Regions from separate parts of the Vibrio gigantis genome, predicted to be linked through region 1. Evidence: riboswitches for the same ligand, from Rfam matches in the RefSeq annotation. Region 1 holds a riboswitch; each other region holds the start of a gene.
The links. A riboswitch is a leader RNA that binds a small molecule or an ion and turns the genes downstream of it on or off. The one in region 1 is predicted to bind thiamine pyrophosphate.

Region 1 (3,843 bases):
TCTAAAGCTAGATTAAATTGGTCTTCCCAACGGAATTCAAAACGTGCTTTAGACAATGCATTATCTCGGATTTGTGCGCCCGGGTGCCCTTTTGCCAAGTCTGCAGCATGTGCTGCCAGCTTGTAAGTAATCAAGCCAGTCTTCACATCTTCTTTGTTCGGCAAGCCTAAATGCTCTTTAGGCGTTACATAACAAAGCATCGCACAGCCGTACCAACCAATCATCGCCGCACCAATACCAGAGGTAATATGGTCATAACCCGGCGCAATATCTGTAGTCAGTGGACCTAAAGTATAGAAAGGCGCTTCATGGCAGTGCTCTAACTGCTCGTCCATGTTCTCTTTAATAAGATGCATAGGTACATGTCCAGGGCCTTCAATGATCACCTGAACGTCATATTCCCAAGCCACTTTAGTCAACTCACCTAGAGTGCGTAACTCCGAGAATTGAGCCTCATCGTTAGCATCTGCAATAGAGCCTGGACGCAAGCCATCACCAAGTGAAAGAGCAACATCATACTTCGCACAGATCTCACAGATCTCGCGGAAATGTGTGTATAGGAAGCTTTCCTGATGATGTGCAAGACACCATTTCGCGATAATAGATCCACCACGAGAGACAATGCCAGTCACACGTTTAGCCGTCATAGGTACGTAACGAAGCAGCAAACCGGCATGGATAGTGAAGTAATCAACACCCTGCTCAGCTTGTTCAATCAAGGTATCGCGCATCACTTCCCAGTTTAGGTCTTCTGCAACGCCATTCACTTTTTCAAGCGCTTGATACATAGGAACCGTACCAATCGGCACAGGGCTGTTACGCAGGATCCATTCACGAGTCTCGTGGATATTACGTCCAGTAGAAAGGTCCATTACGGTGTCGCCACCCCAGCGGGTTGACCATACTAACTTCTCAACTTCTTCTTCAATTGAAGAGCTTACTGAAGAGTTACCGATATTGGCGTTCACTTTCACTAAGAAGTTTCTACCAATAATCATAGGCTCTGATTCTGGGTGGTTGATGTTTGAAGGGATAATAGCTCGACCTTCAGCAACCTCTTTACGCACGAACTCAGGGGTGATTTCTTTAGGTAGGTTGGCGCCAAAGTTATGGCCAGGGTGTTGGTGATTAAGTTGTTCATCAGCAAACTTCTGACGTCCCATGTTCTCACGTATCGAAATATACTCCATCTCAGGAGTGATAATACCCTGACGAGCATAATGCAGTTGAGTTACACATTGGTCGCCAGTAGCACGACGAATTCTAGGCAGGTTTCCGTAACGAAGGTCGTCTAAGGTTTCATCTTCTAAACGTTCTTTGGTGTAAACAGAGCTTACATCATCGAGCAATTCCGTATCGCCACGCTCTTCAATCCATTGCTCTCGCAACTTAGGAAGGCCGCTATAAAGGTCTATTTCATGCGTAGGATCGGTATAAACACCGGAGGTATCGTAGACATGAATAGGCTCATTAGATTCGAATACAGGCTCTTTTTTGGTGCCACCGACAAGGCTATCTGCGAGTGATATTTCTCGCACAGGGACTTGGATATCTTCTCGAGATCCTTGGATGTAAGCTTTTTTTGAATTTGGATAAGGTTGTACGGATAAAGAATCAATGAAATTCTTCGCTTCCAGTCTTGCTTGTTTACGACTCGACATAGCATTTTTCCTTGGCTTTTAGCCATTATTTATAGGGATAAAAATGCTTGACGGATTAGATGCTACAAGAGGGATCACGGTAAGAAATACAGTTGTGATCTGGAGATAGATCTCTAGAAGGATTCTAGTTAGATATCTACTCTTGTTCCCTTCGCAGGTATTAGCCTGATCAGGTTCAACGGATCCCGAGTTAACGGTCTCAGCCATATGGCACTCCGACAAGTTCGATCGAGTATATAAAAACGGCTTGGATAAACCAAGCCGAGTTGTTAACAAATCGTAAGAAAGTTTTAAGACTTTATCAAAAGTTGGAAGCCGATCCATGCTGCTGAAATACTGAGAACCACGTTGAGCAACACATTAAGCCCCATCTTAAAGAAAGCGCCCTGCTGCATAAGAAGCACGTTATCCATCGAAAATGTAGAGAACGTAGTCAGTGCTCCAAGGAAACCGAGGCCAATGATCTGTCTCCATGGCTCCGTCGCAACCATCTCATTTTCGAATGCGGCGATGAGCAAGCCCATAATCAAAGAGCCGATCACGTTAACGGTCAGTGTTCCGTAAGGAAAGCCACGCCCTAACATCACTACACATAACTCTGAAATCAAATAGCGCGAACAAGCACCAAATGCGCCACCAATGGCAATAAAACCTAAAATAGATAGCTGACCCATGAATCCTCCCAAATAACAGTCCCTATATTCTAGCTTTACCGCCGATAAAAGCGAGGGTAGAAACTAAGAATGCATGCGCAAAAATTAAACGTTACAGGTGTCACTTAACTTCAATATATCCCATTAGTCCCGTTTTCATGTGCTCAATGACATGACAGTGGTACATCCAACGTCCTGGGTTGTCTGCAACAAATGCAGCTTTAGCTCGGCCGTTTTTTCCAAGTAACACTGTATCGGTATGGAAAGGTTCTTCAATTTTTTTACCATCAAGTTCCAATACAGTAAATGTATGACCATGAATATGAATCGGGTGATGATATTGAGTGACGTTCTTAAGATCGAATATGTAAGTCTTACCTAACTCTAAAGTCGCCAACGGCTCTGGAATATTGTCTTTGCTCATTCCCTCCCATGCTCGCTTATTAGTAAGCCAAAATTTAGGCATGGACTTACCATCTTTAGATACTGGTGATACCGCCCCTTCCCACTCAAACACAAAATCGATTTCTTCTGCGTTGGCGAGATCTAAGTTAGGCACGGGATTCAAAGGCAATGAAGGAAGTGTTTGGCCTTCTATTAACGTTGAATCTACAACCTCAAACTCACACAAGGAGAACGGAAAACGCCCCTTCATTTGAAGGACACTCACTTGCTCGCCCACCTTAGGAGCAATCAGCCCAAGGTCGACACGCATACCTGGGCCAATTTTATATTGAGTCAGCTTATAAGGTGTCTTTACAGGGTTACCATCAATGCCAATGACCCATGCTTCTGCCCCTTCAATAGCAATCGGATAGGTAATCGTGTTATCAACATTAGCGATACGGAGCCTAGTCGTTGCATACTGCTTCAATTGATAGATAGGTTCATGTACTCCATTAACGCTACTCCACTCTCCTGGCGTGCCCATACGAGCGCTGAGGCGGGGAATCATTAAGTCTTTCCACTGACCTTGTTTGTCGATATGCCAATGTTTAAGCATCAGAGCATGCTCTTCATCGAACTGAACTGGCGCGCTCTCTTCAACAATAATAAGGCCGACTAAGCCCATACCCAGTTGTTTAACGCTGTTCATGTGTGGGTGATACCAAAAAGTACCCGCATCTGGTGGGGTAAACTCATAGACAAACGTTTCACCGGGCATAATAGGAGGCTGACTTAAGAAAGGAACCCCGTCCATTTCGATTGGAATTCTCAGTCCATGCCAATGAATTGTCGTCGGTTCTGAAAGCTTGTTGGTAAATCGGATCGTTACCTTTTCGCCTTGTCGACAGCGAATAATCGGCGCTGGAATCTGTCCATTAAAGGCTAAAACATTAGTATTAAACCCCTTTACCAACTCAGCAGTTGAGGGCTCAGCAGTTAAGTCATAAACGAACTTTCCTTGCTCATCAACAGACTGCTTCATTGAACAAGCCGGCAGGACGGTTAGTGCAGATATAGCGAGAGATGATTGAATAAACTTACGACGGGAAATATCCATATTTGTTGCCTTTTAGTAATAACAA
Region 2 (3,843 bases), on a different replicon from region 1:
ATGCGTAATCAGCCAAACCAACCGAAGCTAGCAACTCCAATGCTTGGTGAGTTTGAGCTTGTTTATTGGATGATTGGCTTAGATGCTTATCTGCGGAATTTTGAAAGCGATGGCTCAGACACACATTGTCGATAACCGACAACCACGGCAGTAGTAAATCTTGCTGCGCCATGTATGCGATGCGATCGGTGAGAGGCAGTTCATCAGACGTTGCCAATGTGCCCTGCCATTCAACTTTGTCATCGAGTAAACCTGCTAGGTATCGCAATACCGTGGTTTTCCCGCAACCGCTGCGACCAAGCAGCACAGTCCACTTGCCTGCTTTTAAGCTCAGTGACAGCCCTGATAAGGTTGCATGTTCACTATCGCGATAACGCAAGGTGGCATTGCTGAGTTGAACCCCAACCGTATCAACGAACATTACCGTGTCCAGCGAAGAAGTGATTTACCGGGCCATGACCTTGACCGACTTGCAACTCATCAGCATGAGCAATCGCGCGTGAAATGTATTGTTTACCTAGGTCGACAGCCTCTGGAAGCGTGTTGCCTTGAGCCAAGAAAGAAGCAATCGCTGATGAAAGCGTACAACCCGTGCCATGGGTGTTTTTGGTAGGAAAACGCTTCGCGCTAATCAAAGCAGACGTGGTTGGTAAAATCAGTAAGTCGTTACTGTTTTCATCTTTCTCCAAGTGACCGCCTTTTAGTAGGACGGCTTTTGCACCTAAAGCGCGCAGGTCTTCAATCATGCCCTGCATTTCCGCTTCGCTTTCAGGGACGGCTTTGCCTGTAAGTGCTGCGCCTTCTGGTAAGTTAGGCGTAATGATGTCAGCTAACGGAATCAATTCTTGTTTTAGCGTGGTGATAGCCGAGTTTTCTAGAAGAAGATCGCCACTGGTTGCCACCATTACAGGGTCGATCACTAAGTGTTTAGGTTGGTATTGTTTGATTTTGTCCGCGACAACTTTGATGATTTGCGAATCCGCCAACATGCCGACCTTTACCGCAACGATGTTCAAATCAGTAAACACTGCGTCTAGCTGGCTAGCCACATGCTCAAGTGGGATTGGAAAAATGGCTGACACGCCTTGGGTGTTCTGGGATGTAATCGCGGTAATTACCGAACAAGCGAAACTACCGGTTGCCGACATGGCCTTAATATCAGCTTGAATGCCCGCGCCGCCGCCGCTGTCAGAACCCGCAATGGTCAAAACAATCGGAGTATTGATCGAAGAAGATTGGTTTTCTGGTGTTTGAGTGCTGCTAGGTGATACTTGAGAATTGGAATGCTGTGTCATGGTCGCTCCTACTGTCTAAAAGACGTAAGAGAACCGAACTTTCGCCGCAAAGAGAGTGTGGAGGTGAAACCAATGAGAGATCATTGTTGAACCACGTAGGCAAAGTAATCATAGTTCCCTACGCCAGTGTTAACTGAATCAGGTTCAACGGGTCTCGAATAACGATCTCAGCAAACACCAACTAAGGTATATGCCCCCCGACTATTGATAACGATAGTAACAGCACTCTCGCAACTGAGATACTCATTTTATTCAATTATAAGATTCACACATGAATTTAATTCAATTAATCTTGCTTTAACAAATACTTATAACGGCTTTTTAGCTGGCTGAGATTGGATGAATAAACACATCACTATCAAGAACATACCTAGCCATCCAACCAATGGAATAAGCTCACCCACAATACACACGGCCAATACGGCGGCAACAACTGGCTCAAGCAAGGTAATCAAGTTTGCGCTACTTGCTGTGACATGGCGTAGCCCAAAACTGAAGGCGATATAACCCAAACATTGAGGAAGTAACACCAAGTAACTCACCACTAATATGTTGGTATTCGATGCGAATAGGTTATCCCCTGTAAACCATAGCGTTGGCAGCAACAACATCGCTCCCAACCCAAATATGCTGCCCATTACCGCTTGCGACTTAATGCCTTCGTCTATCAGAGCTTTTGTCGCCCACGAATAAATGGCGTAACACAACCCAGCAACTAGCCCCAATCCAATGCCCAAAAGCTTCAGAGCATCACCAGAAGCACTCACTGATGATGATTCTGAAAATACCAGTAGCCCAATACCAACGACTCCAATGGCAAAGCTCGTGAGCCAGCGCTTGTTGATATTATTCTTTTTGCTAATAAGACACTCTAAAAGAGCAGAAAAGAAAGGCGCAGTAGCAATCGACACCACCGTACCCATTGCGACACCCGATAACTTCATTGAAGAGTAAAAAGCCAGAGGATAGATCGCCAAAGCCAATGCACTCGCCGCTAACAGCTTTTTGTTGAGCAAAAGCTTATCAAGTGAAGATAAGATCTTTCGATACGCCAAGACCGCTTGCATTAAGCCGCCTACACCCATCGAAAATGCGCCAATCGCTAATGGACTGAGATCAGGTGCAAAGCTTGCTGCCGTGCCCGTCGTGCCCCATAAAACAGAAGCAAACACAATGGCTAAAGTGCCTGTTTGGAATTCGTTAACGCGATTGATGGCAAGATTCATTACTATTACCTAGTTTATTTTCATTTCTGAAATAGATAATAGTGAACATAAACTAAGTTGAGTTTGCCAAAAGGACGCTATTCTTGTTTTGAAAGACTCTCTTTCATCGAGCCCAAAAACGCCCTTGGAGACATGCCAAAGTGCTGAGAGAAACGACGACTGAATGCAGATAGGTCGCTATAACCCACATTTTCTGCGACCAATTGAACGGGTAAATCGGTATGACTTAGCAAGGCTTGAGCCTTCTCCATACGATAGCGAGTGATGTACTTAAGCGCACTGATTCCAATGCACTCTTTAAAGCGTTTTTTAAATTGAGTAGGACTTAAACAGGCCGTTTCTGCAAGTTGAGAAATCGAGAGAGGTTGGGCGTAATTATCCGCAATGAGCCTTTGCACCGCTCGAATACGAGGGTCGATACTCTTGCTTACTTCTTGTTGCTCTAACAGCAGTGAAAACACATCCAAGATAGTTGATTCAATGCCACTGTCGACTTGATATTCCAGCTGCTTCTCAACAAATAACAAGAAGCTCATCAAAGGCGGCGTTATCGTGAAAACCGAAAGCTCATGCTCTAACAAGTGCTGCGGTAACTCCATCATATCCGCAACAATAAACCGCGCCGCTTCATCCGCTTTAAACGCATGCGCTGTCGTTACCGGAATCACCACACATTCGCCCACGGCCACTTTACCGACATATCCCACCATTTCGATATTAATACTGCCTTGGATCGGCAATACCAATTGATGATGGTCATCATGTGCATGGGTATTAAATTGCTTGGTGTAAGATCGAATACTTAAGCTAGATTTCATGAGCAACGCCGGAGTACATTTCGCTAGGTTAGAGTAAGAGACACAACGTTACATTATCACTTCCCTAGAGGCACACTCAATGCTCATCAAATACATGCTAGCTACGTAATCAAAAACGGCCTCCAAATGAGAGGCCGTATTTATTAGAATGGTAAATCACGTCAAAGATTTAAAACGATACTTGGCTATCCTGACCGACCACTACCTGAACACTATTTTGAACATCAAAGATTTCAAAACCATCAGCAACCGGATCAGCATTGTCTTCATCACTGTCATGTTGTGCAGTACAGGTATAGCCTAACGAATACGTACCTGGATCAATGAAGCCCAGAGAAAATTCATAGTTCGTCTGTGCTTGATTCATTGCTACTGACGCTGAAGTGATCGGTTTCACTTCATCACTACCGCCAATCGGAGCCATGTCAGGCTTATCGACATTACCTTCATACAAGTACACCGACTGAGCAAATGTATTGTCACCACCGTTACAAGTGTCATAAG
Region 3 (3,843 bases), 330 kb from region 1:
TGTTTATGACGATTTTGCTCATCACCCAACGGCGATTGAACTTACGCTAGGCGGATTACGTAATAAGGTCGACACTAAGAAGATTATTGCTGTTTTAGAGCCTCGTTCTGCCACGATGAAACGTGGTGTGCACAAAGCAACCTTGGCTGATTCACTTAAACAAGCGGATTCTACCTACTTATTCCAACCGGATAACATTGATTGGTCAGTACAGGATGTTGCAGATGCTTGCCACCAGCCCGCACACGTGAGTGATGACATGGACGCATTCGTTGCTAAAATTGTCTCAGAGGCACAAGCGGGCGACCAAATTTTGGTAATGAGTAATGGTGGCTTTGGTGGTATTCACCAGAAATTGTTGGATGGATTAGCACTCAAAGGCTAACGGCATCCACGACCTTATAATTTGAAGTAACAGAGAACATGACAAAACACGATAAAGCGATAACTCTTGCTTTTACCGGCGCATCAGGTGCGCCTTACGGACTGCGCTTGCTTGAATGCTTGTTGGCAGCGGACTATCAGGTGTACCTGTTGATTTCGTCAGCAGCGCGAGTGGTGTTGGCTACTGAGCATGAGCTTAAGTTACCTGCCGGACCGGATGCGGCAAAGCAAGCCTTGGTTAAGTACTTGGGCTGCGATCCAGAAAAGCTGGTTGTATGCGGAAAGGATGACTGGTTCTCGCCAGTTGCATCAGGTTCCGCAGCGCCGAAGCAGATGGTGGTGTGCCCATGTTCTGCGGGTAGTTTGGCATCCATTGCCCATGGGTTATCGGACAACCTGATTGAGCGTGCAGCAGATGTGGTGATGAAAGAACGAGGGCAACTTTTATTAGTAGTTCGTGAAACGCCATTCTCAACGCTGCATCTAGAGAACATGCACAAACTTTCAACCATGGGCGTGACGATCATGCCTGCTGCTCCGGGTTTTTATCACCAACCTAAATCGATCGAAGACTTGGTGGATTTTATGGTGGCGCGCATTCTAGACCATCTTGGTATCGAGCAAGGTTTAGTGCCACGTTGGGGCTACGATCAACGTAATTGATCCAAACTTGATAGCTTATTGTTAAAATTCGAATTACAATTCTGAACACTCATCGGGGAGCGAACCATTCAAATAATGAATGCGAGCTGAGATCAAGCACACGCTTGGGACCCGTAAACCTGAACCAGATAATGCTGGCGTAGGAATTGAGTTAGGAACAACCTCTACCGTTCTCCTCCCTCAAACCTGTGCCGCTCAGACCATGGAGAGCGTCCAGTGAAATTCACATTAACTACCCTTGCTGTTACTACAGCGATCTCTTTTTCTGCCTTCGCTGCAGACAACACTTTGACTGTATACACATACGACTCTTTTGCTGCGGATTGGGGCCCTCGTCCTGCCGTTGAAAAAGCATTTGAAGAGAAGTGTGGTTGTGATGTGAACTTTGTCGCGCTCGAAGATGGCGTGTCTATTCTTAACCGTTTGCGCCTTGAAGGCGGCAACAGCAAAGCTGACATCGTATTAGGCCTAGACAACAACCTAATGGCTGAAGCGAAAGCGACGGGTTTACTGGCTGAGCACAACGTTGATACTTCATCAGTAACACTGCCTAATGGTTGGGATGACAAGACCTTTGTACCTTATGACTTTGGTTATTTTGCCTTTGTATATAACACAGAGAAATTAGCAAACCCGCCTAAGAGCCTGAAAGAGTTGGTTGAGCTGCGTGATGATCTGAAGGTTATCTACCAAGATCCACGTACTTCAACACCTGGCCAAGGCATGATGTTATGGATGAAGTCGGTTTACGGTGATGAAACTACGACAGCTTGGAAGAAGTTGGCTCAGAAAACCGTTACGGTAACCAAAGGTTGGTCTGAAGCTTACTCTATGTTCCTAGAGGGAGAGTCTGACTTAGTGTTGTCTTACACAACTTCTCCGGCTTACCATATTATTGCAGAGAACGATTCTAAGTACGCAGCAGCGAGCTTCGAAGAAGGGCATTACACTCAAGTGGAAGTGGCCGCTAAGGTTAAAGGCAGCAAGAACGAAAAGCTTGCTGATGAGTTTATGGCGTTTATCCTAAGTGATGAATTCCAATCGGCCATGCCGACAGGTAACTGGATGTACCCAGTAACGGCTGTCGAGCTGCCAAAAGGCTTTGAGCAGTTAACTGTACCGCAGAAAGCACTGAGCTTTAGCTCTGAAGAGATCGCCGAGAAGCGTAAGCCTTGGATTCGTGAATGGCAAAGTGCACTTACTTTCTAACGTACTTTTAAAAAACTAGCTTTCTGTATTTAAAGGTTCATTCGTGATGTTTGGAATGAACCATTTACGGTAAAAAAATCAATTTATGATAAAGAAAACACCTAAGGTCGGGATCTGGGTTGCGATACTCATTACCGCCTTCGTGGTTTCAGCAGTTGGGGCATTGCTTAGCAATGCCCCTTCTCTTGATATCAGCCAAGTATGGTCCGACCCTTACTATTGGCATGTAACGAAATTCAGCTTTTATCAAGCGACACTCTCAACAGTGCTGAGTGTTGGCTTTGCTATACCTATTGCACATGCTTTGTGCCGCAGACAGTTTTTTGGACGTGCCTTGTTATTGAGGTTGTTCGCGTCGACCTTAGTTCTACCTGTGTTAGTCGGTGTATTTGGCTTGCTGGCGATTTACGGCAACAGTGGTTGGTTAGCTAAGTTCTTGGCGAACTTCAACATTGAGCTACCATTCTCGATTTATGGCTTGAATGGTATTTTGTTGGCGCACGTTTTCTTCAACCTGCCTTATGCCAGCCGTTTACTTCTGCAAGCGTTAGATACTGTGCCTGCCGAGCAGCATAAACTCTGTGCTCACTTAGGCATGAGTCATTGGAATAAATTTAAATGGGTTGAGTGGCCGAGGCTAAGACAGCAATTGCCACATGTGTGTGGCTTAGTGTTCATGTTGTGCTTCACCAGCTTTGCCACCGTGATGGCGTTGGGTGGCGGTCCGAAATCAACCACCATTGAGCTCGCCATCTATCAAGCAATCAAATTCGACTTTGACCTGCAGGCTGGCGCGTTACTCGCGATATGGCAAATGCTGTTGTGTGGTGTATTAGCGGTGAGTATTCAGCGTTTGTCTAAGCCTATATCTGTGACGGCTAGTCAGCTGTCGGAAGAGAAGTATTTGGTTAAGGACAGCTGGTGGTCAAAAGCTTGGGATAGCTTTTGGATCATCATAGTCTCAATGCTGGTATTGCCGCCATTAGCCATGGTTATTTTAAGTGGCATTAACCCTCAGGCGCTCACTGTACTGAGCAGCGAGCCATTTTGGGCAGCGTTAATGACCTCGGTTCGTGTTGCTTCCCTCGCAAGTATTATCGCCGTTGGTATTGGTATCGCGATCCTTCTAACCAGTCGCGCATGGCGTTTGCAGAACAAGAACTTTAGAGCAGATAAGATTGAGCTGATTGGCACTATTATTTTGGTGACGCCGGGCTTGGTGATCAGTACGGGCCTATTCTTATTACTGCGCTCGGTTACCGACGTGTTCAGCTTGGCTTTCTTTATCGTGATTGCCGTAAACAGCTTGATGGCGTTGCCTTACGTGATTAAAACCTTAGCTCAACCTATGCTGCATCTTTCTCAGCAGTATCAGTATGTGTGTGCAAGCTTAGGAATGACTGGGTTCACCCGCTTTAGGCTGGTGGAGTGGCGCGCACTGCGTAAACCTATGGCGCAGGCTTTCTCAATCAGCTTTATGCTGGCGATGGGCGATCTGAGCGCGATTGCCTTGTTTGGTAGCCAAGACTTTAGAACTCTGCCTTTGTATCTATTCCAACTGTTAGGCAGCTATCAAATGGAAGCGGC

Region 2: linked by a shared signal. The riboswitch ahead of thiD (bifunctional hydroxymethylpyrimidine kinase/phosphomethylpyrimidine kinase) and the one ahead of thiC (phosphomethylpyrimidine synthase ThiC) in region 1 are both predicted to bind thiamine pyrophosphate.
Region 3: linked by a shared signal. The riboswitch ahead of thiB (thiamine ABC transporter substrate binding subunit) and the one ahead of thiC (phosphomethylpyrimidine synthase ThiC) in region 1 are both predicted to bind thiamine pyrophosphate.

Annotation. Positions count from the first base shown of each region.
Region 1 is NZ_AP025492.1:3,510,393-3,514,235, forward strand. Features, by position in the region: gene thiC (phosphomethylpyrimidine synthase ThiC) at 1-1,661, opposite strand, end outside; TPP riboswitch at 1,791-1,889, opposite strand; gene crcB (fluoride efflux transporter CrcB) at 1,952-2,335, opposite strand; gene OCV56_RS15815 (multicopper oxidase family protein) at 2,436-3,818, opposite strand.
Region 2 is NZ_AP025493.1:1,903,222-1,907,064, reverse strand. Features, by position in the region: gene OCV56_RS24470 (ABC transporter ATP-binding protein) at 1-421, opposite strand, end outside; gene thiD (bifunctional hydroxymethylpyrimidine kinase/phosphomethylpyrimidine kinase) at 411-1,295, opposite strand; TPP riboswitch at 1,394-1,505, opposite strand; gene OCV56_RS24460 (DMT family transporter) at 1,604-2,521, opposite strand; gene OCV56_RS24455 (helix-turn-helix domain-containing protein) at 2,599-3,339, opposite strand; gene OCV56_RS24450 (DUF4382 domain-containing protein) at 3,509-3,843, opposite strand, start outside.
Region 3 is NZ_AP025492.1:3,176,061-3,179,903, reverse strand. Features, by position in the region: gene mpl (UDP-N-acetylmuramate:L-alanyl-gamma-D-glutamyl-meso-diaminopimelate ligase) at 1-385, shown strand, start outside; gene OCV56_RS14220 (flavin prenyltransferase UbiX) at 424-1,047, shown strand; TPP riboswitch at 1,091-1,210, shown strand; gene thiB (thiamine ABC transporter substrate binding subunit) at 1,264-2,256, shown strand; gene thiP (thiamine/thiamine pyrophosphate ABC transporter permease ThiP) at 2,342-3,843, shown strand, end outside.